One region of the Terrihabitans aquatilis genome, then DNA from elsewhere that is predicted to be linked to it. Evidence: riboswitches for the same ligand, from Rfam matches in the RefSeq annotation. Region 1 holds a riboswitch; the other holds the start of a gene.
The links. A riboswitch is a leader RNA that binds a small molecule or an ion and turns the genes downstream of it on or off. The one in region 1 is predicted to bind glycine.

Region 1 (7,735 bases):
ATCGTACTGACGGCAGATCGCTCCGCCATGCTGCCCGTCGCAGCTAACCGAGAGGTCTATCGGCTGTTGCGCGACGGAATAGTCGTGCAGGTAAAACAGCCCGACGGCTCGCTGAAGGACGAGCGCGTTGCCATAATCGACTGGACGAATCCGCTGGCCAACGACTTCCTGCTCGGGTCGCAGGTCTGGATCGAAAGCAACTTGTACTCACGCCGACCGGACGGGATCGGATTCATCAACGGTATTCCGCTGCTGCTGATCGAGTGGAAAGATATCACGAAGCCTGTACAGGATGCCTACGAGGCAAATCTGCGGGACTATCGCGATACCATACCTCGCCTGTTCGACTTCAACGGCTTCGTCATTCTCTCGAACGGCCTTGAAGCCTTGATGGGCCCGAGCCATGAGGCGTTCGACACGTTCGCCCCATGGAAACGTCTGCAGGAGGATGGTCCGGAGAGCGTCGCGCTGGAGACGATACTCCGCGCCACCTGCGAACCCTCCAGCTTTCTCGATCTCGTCGAAAACTTCCTCTTATTCGACGATGCCAAGGGTGGGCTACGCAAGGTTGTCGGAAAGTGCCATCAGGTTCTGGGTGTCAATCGCGCCATCGAGGCGGTGAACGAGATCGGCGAGAACCGGGGACGGCTCGGCGTTTTCTGGCACACGCAGGGAAGCGGCAAGAGCCTCTCAATGGTGATGTTCGCCGAGAAAGTGCTGCGGAGGCTCGGTGGGAACTGGACTTTCGTCATTGTCACCGACCGGCAGGAACTGGACGACCAGATCGCCACCAACTTCGCGACAACCGGGGCGCTCACCAAGCTCGTTAAGGACTGTCAGGCCCAGAGCAGAATCCATTTGCGCGATCTGCTATCGGGGCAAGAGCGCTATGTCTTTACGCTGATCCACAAGTTTTCGACCGCCGACCGCGAACCGATGCCGGTTCTGTCTGAGCGCAGCGACATCATCGTCATTACGGACGAAGCCCATCGCAGCCAGTATGATCAGCTGGCCGCGAACATGCGCCAAGCGCTACCGAACGCAGCCTTCATCGGCTTCACGGGAACTCCGCTGATCGCCGGTCAGGAAGAGCGCACCCGCGAGGTCTTTGGAGATTACGTCTCGGTCTACAATTTCGCTCAGTCTATCGCCGATGGCGCGACAGTGCCGCTCTATTACGAGGCGCGGAAACCCGAGCTACAGCTTGCCACTGACGAGTTGAAGGAAGAACTGGACCAGCTCCTAGATGAGGCGGCGCTGGATGAAGAGCAGGAGAAAAAGCTCCAGCGCACCTTTGCCAAGCAATATCACCTTATCACCCGCAACGACCGCTTGGACGAGATCGCGGCAGACCTTGTCCGCCACTTCTCGGCCCGTGGATATCTCGGCAAGGCGATGTTCGTCGCCATCGACAAGGCCACCGCCGTCCGCATGTACGATAAAGTCAAAGCGGCGTGGGCGGATGAGATCAAGGCTCGCGAGTTACAGGTTTCCGAAGCATCAGAACCTGCGCTTACGACCCTTGCCGAGCGGCTCGACTGGATGCGCTCGCTGGATATGGCGGTGGTGGTCAGCCAGGGTCAGAACGAAATTGACGATCTGAAGCAGAAGGGTCTCGACATTCTGCCGCACCGTGATCGGATGCAGAAGGAAGACCTTGAGGCCAAATTCAAGGATGCCGGCGATCCGCTGCGGCTCGTATTCGTCTGCGCAATGTGGATTACCGGTTTCGACGTGCCTACATGCAGCACGGTCTACCTCGACAAGCCGATGAAGAACCACACGCTGATGCAGACCATTGCCCGGGCGAACCGCCGGGCCCCCGGCAAGAACGCTGGCGTCATCGTCGATTATGTAGGCGTGTTCCAGAACCTGCAGAAGGCGCTGGCGATCTATGCCGCGAAAGGCAGCGGCACGTCGCCGATCAAGGACAAGCAGGCGTTGGTCGATGCGCTTGAGGTAGCGCTGAAAGAAGCCCGCAGCTTCTGCTCGGGGAATGGCGTGGATATGGACGCGATCTACCATGCCGAAAAGCTCAAACGTCTGACGCTGATCGGTCAGGCGGTGGAGGCTCTCATTGCGCCGGATGACCGCAGACGGGGTTTCTTCCGTGTGACGAGCGCGGTGGTGCGAGCCTACAAGGCTCTCCTGCCAGACGAACGTGCCGCGCCGTATCTTAAGCCTGTGGCGACGCTTCACGTCCTTGCCGAGGCCATTCGCGGCAAGCTCGGCCCGGTGGACATCGCCGCTGTCGCCGCAAAGATCGAGGCCTTGCTGGACGAGAAGATCGAGGGCGTGGCGATTACAGCCCCAATCATTGACGGCGACGGGGCGGGTGGACGTGTCGATCTGTCGGCCATCGACTTCGAGAAACTAGCGAAGCTGTTCGCAGCGCAGCCACGGACTGCTGCGGAGAAGCTGCGAGAGGAGGTCGAGGAGAAAGCGCACAACATGGCAGGGCGTAATCCCACGCGCGTACATCTCGTTGAAAAGCTTGAGAAGCTCGTCGAGCAATACAATCTCGGAACGCTGGACGTCGAAGCATTCTTTGGCGCCCTGAAGGCGCTGATCTCCGAAATGGACGAGGAGGAGCAGCGGGCCGCGCGAGAGAGCCTAAGCGAAGATGAATTGGCGATCTTCGACCTGCTCACGAGACCGGAGCCTAAACTCAGCAAAGCGCAAGAACTAGAAGTGAAGAAGGTGGCGCGAGACCTGCTGGAGAAACTGACAGACCAGCTAGCCATCAGGGATTGGAAAGCCAAGCAGCAGACACGGTCAGCGGTGCATAGCACCATCCGTTTCACCCTGAACGAGCTGCCAGAAGATCCCTATCCCGAACCTCTATGGAATGACAAGGTTGACGCTGTATGGGCGTTTATTTTTGCGCGGCAAGCGCAGAACGCGCAGCCTGACAAACCGGTGAGATAGTCGGAGGCTGTCATGCGAATGTTCTATACCTACGTTTGGGGCTCTCATGGCGACCGTGGCGGGCCCATAACATTCACTAGCAGACAGAACCGCACACTGGCCATTCGCGGTTCGCAGGTAGGCGATCTTGCTTTTGGAGTGGTAAGCCGCAATCCCGTTGATCCCGAAGTGCATATCCCTGAAGAAATGAAGGGGCGCGTCCTCAGCGTCTGGCAGATCAGTCACGACACCGCTGATACATCGGAGTTCGGCCTAGAAGCCGTACACGCATGGGACAAGCAAAAAGACGGAAGTTACCGTTGGCCTTTTGCACTTCAACCGATACGCGCATGGATCATTCGAGATGGTCCCGAGTTTCGGGATTTAGCCGGATACACTGGCAACACCCATACACAACGCGCAATCACAACCATCCAGGAAGTCGATGAGGAGTTGGCCGCAAGTCTCAAAGATTTGTTGGTAACAAATGGCGAAGAGTTAGAGGTAATGACACCTCGCTACCAGTCGATGGCGGTTCGGCTGAACCAATTGCGTCAGAAGCACCCCTTTGCACTTAAGGGGTATAACGTGCAACCAAACGTGGAAGCAACAATCAGCATATATGTTGCGACACTGGGAAAAGGCGGTCGTGCTATCAAGATTGGTCACGCACAGGACGCGAGACAGCGCGTGAACGATTTCAATAAATTTCGTCTTTCAAACGAGCCGCAATGGGAGCTTCACACCAATCAGCCCATTGGGACGATTCTCGAAGCAATTGAAGTGGAGAAGTCTTTGGGTGAAACATTCGCCCGACACCGCACGGAGCAAAATAACAATGAAGTCTATGTCGGACTAAACCCGATGGACGTCCTCGCCAAGCTGGCAACAATCCGACGCCTTAATTAATTCGACAGATGCGCCGGTTCCAGCGACCATCCGGACTTTTTTGCATAAAATCTGTTTGCCCAATTCATGTAGGCAGAGTAAGGCAGTTTCCCCGGCGGGGGTAGCCGGATGGTACAAAAACTGGTACAAAGTCTCGCCTTACGACGCCGATTTCGCTTGTTTATCAATGTGCATGGTGCGCTTATGGTGCCTTTCCTGGGCACCATTCATTTAGAATGGTCTTCTGTATCAAGAAGATACGCCTTTTCAGAGTGTTGCGCTTGGCCGACTGTGTAACAACGGTGCGCAACAATGCTCTTCGCTTGGTCTGTCCGATGCGACGTAAAGGCTCCTCCAACGCTCACTTCGTGAAGCGTATCCAGCTGACATCCTGCCGAGAATGGTGGGCATGCGGCTGAGCATGCCTTTGGGCGCAGAGACGGCCTCATTCCTAATCACTGAGAAGACGGTTAGTGTTCGCTTCTCGCTCAGGACGTCCGATCCAGGCTGATGGGCCCGACCGGCGCGGGGTAAGAGCCAGCTCGCGCGCCGTATCTATGAGATGAAGCGCGTCAAACGACAGGTGAAGGGGCCTCTAGTCGAGGTCAATTGCGCGACCTTGAGGGGCGATGGGCAATGTCAGCCCTGTTCGGGCATCGCAAGGGGGCCTTCACCGGCGCGATCTCGGACCGTCCGGGCCTTCGCAGCGCCGATACGGGAATGTTGTTCCTGGACGAGATTGGCGAACTTGGGCTCGACGAGCAGGCGATGATCCTGCGGGCGATCGAGGAGAAGCGCTTCCTGCCGGTCGGGGCCGACACGGAGGTGGAGAGCGAATTCCAGCTGATCGCGGGCACCAACCGTGACCTCGCCGCCTGCGTGGCACAGCGCACCTTTCGTGAGGATCTCTACGCAAGGCTCAATCTGTGGACGTTTGCGCCTCCAGGCCTCGCCGACCGGCGCGAAGATATCGCACCGAACCTCGATTATGAACTCGATCGCTACGCCGAACGCGAGGGCGACCGTATCACCTTCAACAAGGAGGCCCGCCAGCGTTATCTGGCGTTCGCGACCAGCCCGGACGCACGCTGGGCCGGCAATTTTCGCGATCTCGCCGCCAGCGTCACGCGCATGGCCACCTTCAGCCCCAAGGGGCGGATCGACCTTGCCTGCGTCGACGCCGAGATCATTCGGCTCAAGCGGCTGTGGGGCAGCGAGAACGCCGCACAGTCGGATGATCTTTCGGAATTGCTCGCGGACGACATCATCGAAGCGCTTGATCCATTCGATCGAGTCCAGCTGGCGCATGTTGTGGCGACATGCCGGAGAAGCCAGTCTCTGTCGGACGCTGGACGCTCCCTGTTCTCGGCCCCGCGCCGACAGCGCACCTCCACCAACGATGCAGACCGCCTACGAAAGTACCTCGCCCGCTTCGGCCTGAACTGGGCCCAACTCCGGGAAACGGGTGAATGATTGCTGGCCAACACGGCCGGCAAGGTATGGGACACAGCCGTCCAAAAATCGAGAGGGCATACGCTGACGTGGCTCAACTTGGCGGGGGCAGTTTCGCCACGGCGAGATTCGTCCGGAAGCATTCCCGATGACGTAGTTCACATAGTGTAACAAGCTTTTCGGCAGGCATGTCTGAGTTCTTTTTCTTATCTGAATTTCGCTTGCGAACAAATTTAATGCACAAGGCTGATATTGCTCAGATGACGGCTCGTTGAGCGACGGAACAGACTTGCTTAAATTCTAGACAGCCGCCGCCCGAATTGCACATATTTCAGATATTCCTACAGCTTGATCATACCAGCGATGAATGATTGTCTGCGGTAACCACCGGGAGAGATCGGATCCCCCGGCGCCGAAGGAGCAACCACCCCGGAAACTCTCAGGCACAAAGGACCGGTGGTCGCGGGAAAAATCCGGAGAGTGATCGGGCAGCCGATCCGCCGAAGGAGCAAGCCGTTTCAGCGGTGAATCTCTCAGGCCGAACGACGGATGGGGTGCGAGGAAACGCCGTCGAGTAGAGGGCGATCGCATGATGTCGTCGTTCGAGAGGTCAGGATGATCTGAGTCTGAGGATCTGAGACGCGAAACCTGCCTGATATCGGGCCAGCGCTTTTCACAAGTCATCGAACTCACTGGCGCCGCCTTGCGGCGCAGAGCTTCGTATTGCCGGTCCAAATACATCTGTATGCAAGGAGATCCATATGAAGTTCACGAGCAAAATCGTTCTCGCGGCCGGCCTTGCGTCAGCATTACTGGGAAGCGTCGTGACTGCAGGAGCCGACACTCTTGCGACTGTGAAAGAGCGTGGCAAGCTGATCGTCGGCGTCAAGACGGACTATGTGCCGTTTGGCTATCTCGATCCTGCCGGCAAGATCGTCGGTCTCGAGCCGGATCTGGCGCGTGTCCTCGCCAAGAAGATCCTGGGCTCCGAGGATGCCGTCGAACTCGTTCCGGTTCTCAGCTCCAACCGGATGGAATTCCTGCAGGCCGGCCGCATAGATCTCATCCTGGCGACCCTCGGCTATACGGCCGAACGCGCCAAGGTCCTTGATTACACCGAGCCGTTCTACGCGGTGCCGGGCGCTTCGATCCTCGCACCGCCGACGACCAAGCTCTCGGGTTGGGAAGCGTTCCGCGGCAAGCCGGTGTGCGGCATCCAGGGCGCATTCTACAACAAGACGGTCACCGAGAAATTCGGCATCAAGCTCGTCAACTTCACGGCGATGCCGGAAGCCTACAAGGCGCTGCAGGACAATCGCTGTCTCGGCCTTGCGTTCGACGACATGACGCTGCGCAAGAAGCCGAACGAAGAAGGCTGGAAGGATTATTCGATCGTCGCAGAGCCCTATGAGAACGTTCCGCAGCCGGGCGGTGCACGCAAGAATGACGCGGCTTTTCTCGAAGCGGTCAACAAGGCGCTCATAGAAGCCGAGGCCGAGGGCGTCCTGATCGCGCTTCAGGAGAAGTACGACATCGCTCCGAGCGAATATCTCACCAAACGCGCCGAGGCGGCGAAGAAGAAAATCGGCAACTGATCCGTCTTACGGAAGGCCGCGCCTTCGCGGCCTCCGACAACGGCGAAAGAGCGACATGTTCGGTCTCGATTACTCCTGGCTTTCTGATCCGACCTATCAAAACTGGCTTCTGGTCGGTGTATGGACAACCATCAAGCTTGCATTTGTGTCGTCGCTCTTTGCGCTGATCATCGGAATAGCCTGCGCATTCCTGATGACCTTGAAAATTGCGCCTCTCAGCGCGGCGATCACCTTCTTTGTCGAGGTGTTCCGCAACACCCCGCCCCTGCTGCAGATGCTGTTCTTCTATTTCACGCTGTCGAGCATCGGCCTGTCGTACACAGACGCCGAAACCGGTGTGAAGATGCCGCTGCTCGATGCGTTCAGCTGCGGCGCGGTTTCGCTCAGCCTGTTCGGCGGCGCGCTGTGTATCGAGGCGTTCCGCTCCGGTCTTGAGGCGGTGCCAAGGACGACGCTCGAGGCCGCACGCAGTCTTGGATACGGTCGGTTCGCGCTCCTCCGCTCGATCCAGCTACCGATCGCATTTCGCGTCTGTCTCGCACCGCTGAGCAACATCCTCATCAATCAGTTCAAGACGACGTCTCAGGCGTCGATCATAGCGGTGCCTGAACTGATGTACGCCGCCGGCCAGATCTACAACGACACTTTCCGCACCTTCGAAGTGATGCTGCTCGTGCTCATCATTTACGTGAGCCTCGTCAGCCTGCTGGCGGCGGTGCTGCGGCGTAGCGAAGGCTGGATGTCCTATCCTGGATACGGAAACGCGTGATCGCCATGTCGAAATCCCGCGTTCTTACGATGCCCGCAATCCTGGGGCTCGCTGGCCTTGCTTTGGTTCTATGGGGCGCGTTCGACAACAGCGGCCGGTGGGCCGCCGTCGCCGGACGGCTTCC
Region 2 (7,735 bases), 480 kb from region 1:
CGCAGCAATCCAATGAGCCGGTTCCGCCGAGCCAGAGCGAGAGCGACGCGCCGTCGTCGAACAGCAGGTCAGCACGGCTTTCGCGCAAGGCGGCGCGGGCGGCCTCCTCGTCGGGCGACGCGATGAGGTTCGCCGCCGGGAAAAACGCCTTGAGAAACGCCTCGTGCGCACTGCCCTGCACCACAGCCACGGATTTGCCGGCAAGAGCGGACGGCGTGCTCTCGGCGGGCGTGCCCTCGCGGCGAGCCACGAAGCGGGCGGGCAGGCGAAAATAGGGCCGCGTCAGCTCGGCCTTGCCACGCAGTTCCGCACTCGGCTTCAGGCCCGCGATCAGGGCGTCCGCGCGGCCGCTCTCGAGCGCGGGCAGCAGATCGTCCCAGGGAAGGGCCTGGATCGTGCAGGGAAAATCGAGGCTCGCGCAGATGGCACGCGCCAGATCGACGTTGAGGCCGACCGGATTGCCGTCCGCGCCGACGAACTGAAACGGCGGGAAATCCGAACCGGTCAGGAAGCGGATGACGCGCCGTTGCTCGCGGCTGGGCGCGACATTGTCGATCATCGGCGCGCGCAGCTTCGGCAGCGCCGTGGCGGCATCCTGAGCCTGGGCCGGGTGCAGCGCGGCGAGCACCGAAATCACGCCGAACGCGCAAAAAGCCAGCAAAGTTCGCATCTTAGGGAGATTACCAGCTTCGTTTGCGTGGGATTCGATTATAATTGCCCGCGGGGAAGGAGAAAGCCAGCCGGCTTTCCATCGGGGCATGACAATCTTCGTCAACGAGCGCGACGTGTTCGCGGGAACGGCCACGCCGTTTACCGCCGCGCGTCCGGCTGCGCCGACGCCGGAGGACCGCGCCTCTCCTGTCAGCGAACGCGTGCTCGTCGGCGCCCTCCTCTCCGGACTTGCCCCGGTCCCGGACATCGAAAAAGCAGTCGAGCAGGCCGGAGGCCTGCGTCCGGAAGCGCTCGACGCCCTGCTCTGCCTAGACGGTGTGGACCGCGAGGCCATCGTGGCTCGCCTCGGCGGCAAGCTCGGAATGCCCGCGTTCGACCGGGAAATGGTGCCGGCGGACTGGCTGAAGGCGGATGCGGTTCGCCTCGCCACGAAGTCCGGAACGCTGCGTCTGCCGTGCGGCAGGCTCCTCATCGCCGTTCGCGGAAAAGCCGTCGTGCCGCTGGCGCGCGCATTGCTCGACGCACCTTCGGTCAGCAAACGGGTGCGGCTGGCCACGCCGCAGGCCTTTGCCGATGCCTTGCTGCGGGCCGCGGGCACAAGCCTTGCGGAGCAGGCCCGTATCGGCCCGGCATTGGTCGATCCCCGCATGTCGGCACGGGCGCCCGGCCTCGCTCCGGCCGCGTTCGTCGCCTTGTCGCTCGCCGCCGGCGCGGCGCTGTGGGCCACGATCGATCATTCGCTCGCCGCAACGCTGCCCATCGCCGCAATGTTCATTGCGCTGACGGCGCTTCGCCTGCTGGCCCTGCAGGAGCAGGAAGAACCGCAGCCCAGGGCCCGCGAGCTCGACGACGATCTGCCGCTCTACACCGTGCTCGTGCCGCTGTTCCGCGAGAACCGCTGCCTGCCGCACCTGCTGGCGACGCTGGCCGCGCTGGATTATCCGGCGGCGAAACTGGACATCAAACTCCTTGTCGAGACGGCGGACGGGGAAACCCGCGTTGCGCTCGCCGGGCTCGACGTGCCCACCCATGTCGAAATCGTCGTGGTGCCGGAAGGCCAGCCCCGCACGAAGCCGCGCGCCCTGAATGTTGGACTTGCCATGGCGCGAGGCGAGTTCCTCGCTGTCTATGATGCGGAAGACCGGCCGGACCCGGACCAATTGCGCAAGGCCGTGCACGCGTTCCGAACCGGCGGGCCGGACCTGGGCTGCGTGCAGGCGCGGCTCACCATAGACAACATCGGCGACCATTGGCTCACACGCATGTTCGCCATCGAATATGCCGGGCTGTTCGACGCGCTGCTGCCGGGCCTCGCACGCCACAATTTGCTTCTGCCGCTTGGCGGCACATCCAATCATTTCCCCGTTGCGGTGCTGGACGCGCTTCACGGATGGGATGCCTGGAACGTGACGGAAGACGCCGATCTCGGCGTGCGCCTCGCCCGTGGCGGGCGCACCACGGCGATGATCGCATCGAGCACGCACGAGGAAGCGCCGAACCAGACCCATGCCTGGCTGAAGCAGCGCACGCGCTGGCTCAAGGGCTATGTGATGACCTGGGCCGTGCACATGCAAAACCCCGTCCGATTGCTGCGCGATCTCGGCCCTCGGAATTTCCTCGTCTTCCAGGCCTTCATCGGCTGCGTGCCGCTGTGCGCGATGACCCTGCCGATCTTTCTTCTCGGCGTGATCGGGCATATCGGGGCCGGGCTGTGGCTTTCGGCGGAGGACGGCTGGCTGTCATTCGCGGCCGGCGGCCTGCACGTGCTGAACCTGATCCTCGGCTTCGGCACCGCCATCGCACTGGGATGGATCGGGGCCGACAGACGGGGACTGCGCCACCTCGCCCGCTGGCTGCCGAGCGTGCCACTCTATTGGCTGCTCAGCTCCGTGTCAATGTGGCGCGCGACGCTGCAATTGCTGCACGCGCCCCATGTCTGGGAAAAGACCGAGCACGGCCTCACCCGCACCCCGCGAGTGGGATCAGAGCACCGCCCGGATCTCGTTGGCGATCTCGAGCGGCGTCCGCTGCATGTTGACGGGCCGAACGAAGGCCCCGTTCTTGTCCATCAGGTACACAACGGCGGTGTGGTCCATCGTGTAGGAGCCGTCGTCCAGCGGCGCCTTCTTGGCGTAGGCACGATAGGCCTTCACGATGGAATCGACCGCCGCCTGGTCGCCCGTCAGGCCACGGATGCGCTCGTTGAAGCTGGATAGATAGCGGTTCAGAACCTCCGGCGTGTCGCGCTCGGGATCGACGGTCACGAACAAGGCCGATGCCTTCTGCGCATCCTCGCCCAGCGCGTTGAACACTTCCGACATCTCGAACAAAGTCGTCGGGCAGATGTCCGGACAATGGGTGAAACCGAAAAAGACGAGGAAGGGCTGGCCCTTCAGATCGGCGTCCGTGATGGCCGCTCCGTCCTCATCGACCATGCGGAACGGGCCGCCCACCAGAGCCGGGCCGGACACGATGCCCGAGGGCGCACGGCCGGGCAGCATCCACATCGCAACGCCGCCGAGGACGACGAGCCCGACGGCGAACAGGATCAGCCCCAAAGCGGGTCCGCGAAGTTTCATGCCGGCCACCCTTCCCTTTGCCAATGGCGGCCAGTGGTAAAGGCCGGACGGCGACGGCGTCAAACGCACCGTCGCCGCACTGCATTTATGCGGTGCCGTGGGTGAAGGCGAAATTCACCTCGGGCGTGCGGCCGGAAATGATGTCGGCGATGGCCCGCCCTGAGCCGCAGGAATGCGTCCACCCCAACGTGCCGTGGCCGGTGTCGAGGAACAGGTTGCGGATGCGCGTCTTGCCGATATAGGGCACGTTCGAGGGCGTGCAGGGGCGCAACCCCGTCCAGAAACTGGCCTGCGACGTGTCGCCACCACCCGGAAAAAGATGCTCCACCCGGCGCACGATGGCCTCGCAGCGCACCTTGTTGAGATCGAGATCGTAACCGTTCAGCTCGGCGGTGCCGGCGATGCGCAAGCGGTCGCCCAGGCGCGAGAAGACAAGCTTGTACTCGTCGTCCGTCAGGCTGACATTGTAGGCGCGCTCGGGATCGGCCACCGGCATGGTCACCGAATAGCCCTTGGCCGGATAGATGTTCAGATCGATCCCATGGGGCGCGAGGAGCATGGGGCTGTAGCTGCCCATACAGACCAGATAGGCGTCTGCCTTGAGAGTGGCGTAGGAGCCGTCCTCCTGCCGCACGCGCACGCCGGCGATCTCGTCGCCCTCCCGGTCAAGGCCGAGGATCGTGGTGTTGGTGCGGAACTCGACATTGTTCACGGCGCACAGCCGGGCCAGTTCGCGGGTGAACATGCCGGCATCGCCCGATTCATCGGCCATGGTCATGCTGCCGCCGACGATCTCATCGCGCACCGCATGCAGCGATGGCTCGATCGCGACCACCTCCTCCGGCGTGATCATATCGAGCTTTTCGCCATGCTCGGACATGACCTTGGCAGGCAATTGGGCGGCCTTCCATTCCAGCTCGCTGGTGTAGAAATGCAGGATGCCGCGTTCGAGATGGTCGTAGCGGATCTGGGTGTCCCGCCGCAGCTCCTGCAGGGCCGCGCGCGAATACATGCCCAGATTGACGATCTGCTCGATGTTGTGGCGCGTATTGCCCGGCGTGCATTGGGCAAGGAAGCTGAGGCCCCATTTCCACTGCCGCCAGTCCGCGCGCAGCCGGAACAGCAGCGGCGCATCCTCCTGTCCCAGCCAGCGCAGCACCTTCAGAGGCGCCGACGGGTTGGCCCATGGCTCGGCATGGGAGACCGAGATTTGCCCGCCATTGGCGAACGAGGTTTCGCGGCCCGCGCCTCCCTGGCGTTCGAGAACCGTGACCTCATGGCCGGATTTGTGCAGATACCAGGCGGCGGTCGTGCCGATGACGCCGGCGCCGAGAACAAGAACGTGCATGTGCCTCTCCGCAAAGGATATTTCGGGTCTGTTTCCCCGATCTGTCCTTTTGCCTGAGAGATTCACGCACCCCCTTGCGAGGGTTCGCTTGCCCCTTCGGCGGCCCGACCGAACTTCGCCGGGCGCTCTCCAGATCTCATTCGCGAACATCCAGTAACGTGACCTGAGCGTTACTCGGGATTGCGCCTTCGGTAGCCGGAAAGCCGGCTTCTCCTGAATGTCCGGGGTCCGATCCTTGCGAGAACCGTACCTTGCGCGAGCATGCCCGAACTTTGGCCGCATTAGAAGGCCAAGCATGCGACCTTCCTCCAAGGGGAAGATGCGGATTGATCCCAACTTCTTCTTTCCATTAAAGAAGATGGCTCGGTTCCCGCAGGGACGGGCAGAACGAAAAGCGCGGAGAACACGGTGACACCTGATCGGCGGCAATTCGTGTGCGGGCTGCTGGGCTCGCTGGCCTCAACCTCCCTGGCCGACAGCTCCTGGGCGGCGAACGAACATCCGATGGGCCCCGCCCGTCCCTTCTCCTACGACGAGCTGACGGAGCGGGCGAAAACACTTGCCGGCCAGCCTTTCAAGGAGCCCTACCGGCCCGCGCCGGATATCGTCTCCAACATCGATTATGCGACGCACGGCAAGATCGTGTTCAAGCCGGAGCAGGCGCTGAACGTCAACGGCCCAGGCGTCTATCCGGTCGAGTTCTTCCACCTCGGCAAATATTTCCCGAAGAAGGTCAGCATCAATCTGATCTCCGAGGGCATGAGCCAGGAAGTTCTGTTCTCGCCGGAATATTTCGACATTCCGAAGGACAGCATCGCCCACGGCCTGCCGCAGGATGCGGGCTTCGCCGGCTTCCGCTTCCATGAATCACGCCGGCGGAAGGACTGGAAGCACCAGGACTGGATGGTGTTCCTGGGCGCCTCCTATTTCCGTTCCATCGGCTCACTGAACCAGTACGGCCTTTCGGCGCGCGGCATCGCGGTCGACGTGGCCGTTCCCGAGAAGCCCGAGGAATTCCCCGATTTCGTGGAGTTCTACATCGATTCCGCGAAGAAGGAGGGTGACCCCAATCTCGTCTACGCCCTGCTCGACGGACCCAGCGTTTCCGGCGCGTTCAAGTTCGCCATCACCCGCACCGACGGCGCAGTGATGGACGTCGAGGCACGGCTGTTCGCACGCAAGAAGATCACCCAGCTCGGCATCGCGCCCCTCACCTCCATGTTCTGGTACGGCGAATACAATCGCCTCCGCCTCGTCGACTGGCGTCCCGAGGTGCACGATTCGGACGGGATCGCGCTGTGGACCGGCAAGGGAGAGCGCATCTGGCGGCCGCTGAACAATCCGAAGCACGTCGTCACGTCGAGCTTCCAGGACAGCAACCCGCAGGGCTTTGGCCTGCTGCAGCGCGACCGCAACATCGAGAATTATCTCGACGGCGTGAATTACGACCGTCGCCCCTCGCTCTGGGTGCAGCCGTTGCACGACTGGGGCAAGGGCGCGGTGCAATTGATCGAGATTCCGACCGCCGACGAGACGCACGACAACATCGTCGCCTTCTGGATGCCGGAAAAGCCGATCGAGCCCGGAACGGCGTTCGATTTCCGCTACCGGCTTTTCTGGCGCGAGAGCGAGCCTTTCCCGAACGACCAGCTGGCCAGCGTCTTCGCCACCCGCATCGGACGCGGCGGGGAGCCCGGCCAGGAACACACCAGCCATCCCAGTTCGGTGAAATTCGTCGTCGAATTCGAGGGCGGGGCGCTGAAGGGCCTCACCACCGAGGCGCCGCCGCAGGGCACGGCCTCCTGCTCACGCGGCAAGCTGACCGAGGTGGTGGTGGAGCCCATCCCCCGCACCGAGCGCTGGCGCGCCCGCTTCGATCTCGTCGCGGAGGGCAATGAGCCCATCGAGCTCAGGCTGTTCCTGCACCTCGGCGAACAGGCCTTCAGCGAAACCTGGGCCTTCCAGTTCTGGCCGGACCAGGCGACGGCCGGATGATAGGACAAGGGCTGAGCCGCCGGCTCAGCCCTTTTTCATTCCCGCTCTGGGCTGCGCCTCAGTGCGCCTTCTCGATCTGGCGTTGCAGCGCACGGGCCACCTCGTCGGTGACGCGGCGGCGATACTTGCGGTGAACCAGCTGGCCGTTGTGATAGATGTCCTGCTCGACGTAGAGCTCGTTTCCATCCCAGCGCAGGATCGAGTCCGTTTCGGTCGTTTCCACGACACCGAGCTCCTCGATCAGATGGCCTTCCTGCCGTTGTCCCATAGCGGTCCTCCCTGAATTCTTGTCGTTGCCGGCAAGCCTATTGCGCGCCGTCCGATGGGTCGAGCACGGCGATGCTCATCGAAAAACGCGCCGTGTCCCCCGCGCTCACCGACACAATGCCCGGTTTGTCGCGCAATTCACCCTCGAAGTTTTCCGGACTGGCGTGACCGTGCCAAGGCTCCAGACACACAAATTCCGAGTCGGATTTCGACCAGATGCCCAGATGCGGCATTTCCGGAAACGACACCCGGATGCGCGGCCCCTGCCCTGCGCCATAGACGAGGCTCCGACTGCGCGGCCGGTCGAACACCAGGGCGTCGTTGCAAAACAGATCGTCGGTCAGATCGAGCCGGCCGTCGCGCACCGGAGACGGCACGAGCTCGTCCGTCAGGAGCCCGTCGCGCAGGCGGCGAATGCCGTCGGGCTCATCCCGTTCGAACAGCACATGATGGTCTTCGCGCGCCACCCCCGGAACGAGCGGCCAGCGAAACGCAGGGTGGAAGCCGAACGATACCGGCATCGTCTCCTGCCCCGCATTCGTGACCTGCGCCTCGATCGTCAGTTCGTTTCCCGAAAGCCGGCAGACGACATCCAGCGCGAAATCGAAGGGGTACGAACGCCGCGTCTCCGGCCCCGCGACGAGGCGAAAGCGACATTCGGCGGGCGCGACGTCGATCAGCGTGAACATGGCATGGCGTGCCAGCCCGTGCTGCTTCATCGGATAGCTTTCGCCATCCACCCGGATCCGATCGCCCGCGACGCGCCCGACGATGGGGAACAGGAGCGGCGCGTGCCAGCCCCAGACGTCCGGATCGCCCTCCCAGAGGAGGTCGCGTCCCTCGGCATCGCGCAGCCTGACGAGCTGGGCGCCCC

Region 2: it holds a riboswitch for glycine, as region 1 does, so the genes downstream of both, ACQ6S1_RS13865 (D-amino acid dehydrogenase) here and ACQ6S1_RS11625 (transporter substrate-binding domain-containing protein) in region 1, are expected to answer to the same signal.

The regions. Positions count from the first base shown of each region.
Region 1 covers NZ_JBOCUO010000003.1:129,945-137,679, reverse strand. Annotated here, with positions in the region: gene ACQ6S1_RS11640 (type I restriction endonuclease subunit R) at 1-2,928, shown strand, start outside; gene ACQ6S1_RS11635 (GIY-YIG nuclease family protein) at 2,947-3,816, shown strand; partial or broken gene ACQ6S1_RS11630 (sigma 54-interacting transcriptional regulator) at 4,303-5,268, shown strand; glycine riboswitch at 5,626-5,713, shown strand; gene ACQ6S1_RS11625 (transporter substrate-binding domain-containing protein) at 6,009-6,842, shown strand; gene ACQ6S1_RS11620 (amino acid ABC transporter permease) at 6,898-7,611, shown strand; gene ACQ6S1_RS11615 (ABC transporter permease subunit) at 7,617-7,735, shown strand, end outside.
Region 2 covers NZ_JBOCUO010000003.1:612,381-620,115, reverse strand. Annotated here, with positions in the region: gene ACQ6S1_RS13880 (transporter substrate-binding domain-containing protein) at 1-661, opposite strand, end outside; partial or broken gene ACQ6S1_RS13875 (glycosyltransferase) at 759-2,330, shown strand; gene ACQ6S1_RS13870 (SCO family protein) at 2,655-3,251, opposite strand; gene ACQ6S1_RS13865 (D-amino acid dehydrogenase) at 3,337-4,599, opposite strand; glycine riboswitch at 4,631-4,742, opposite strand; gene ACQ6S1_RS13860 (OpgD/OpgG family glucan biosynthesis protein) at 5,008-6,594, shown strand; gene ACQ6S1_RS13855 (hypothetical protein) at 6,653-6,862, opposite strand; gene ACQ6S1_RS13850 (aldose 1-epimerase family protein) at 6,900-7,735, opposite strand, start outside.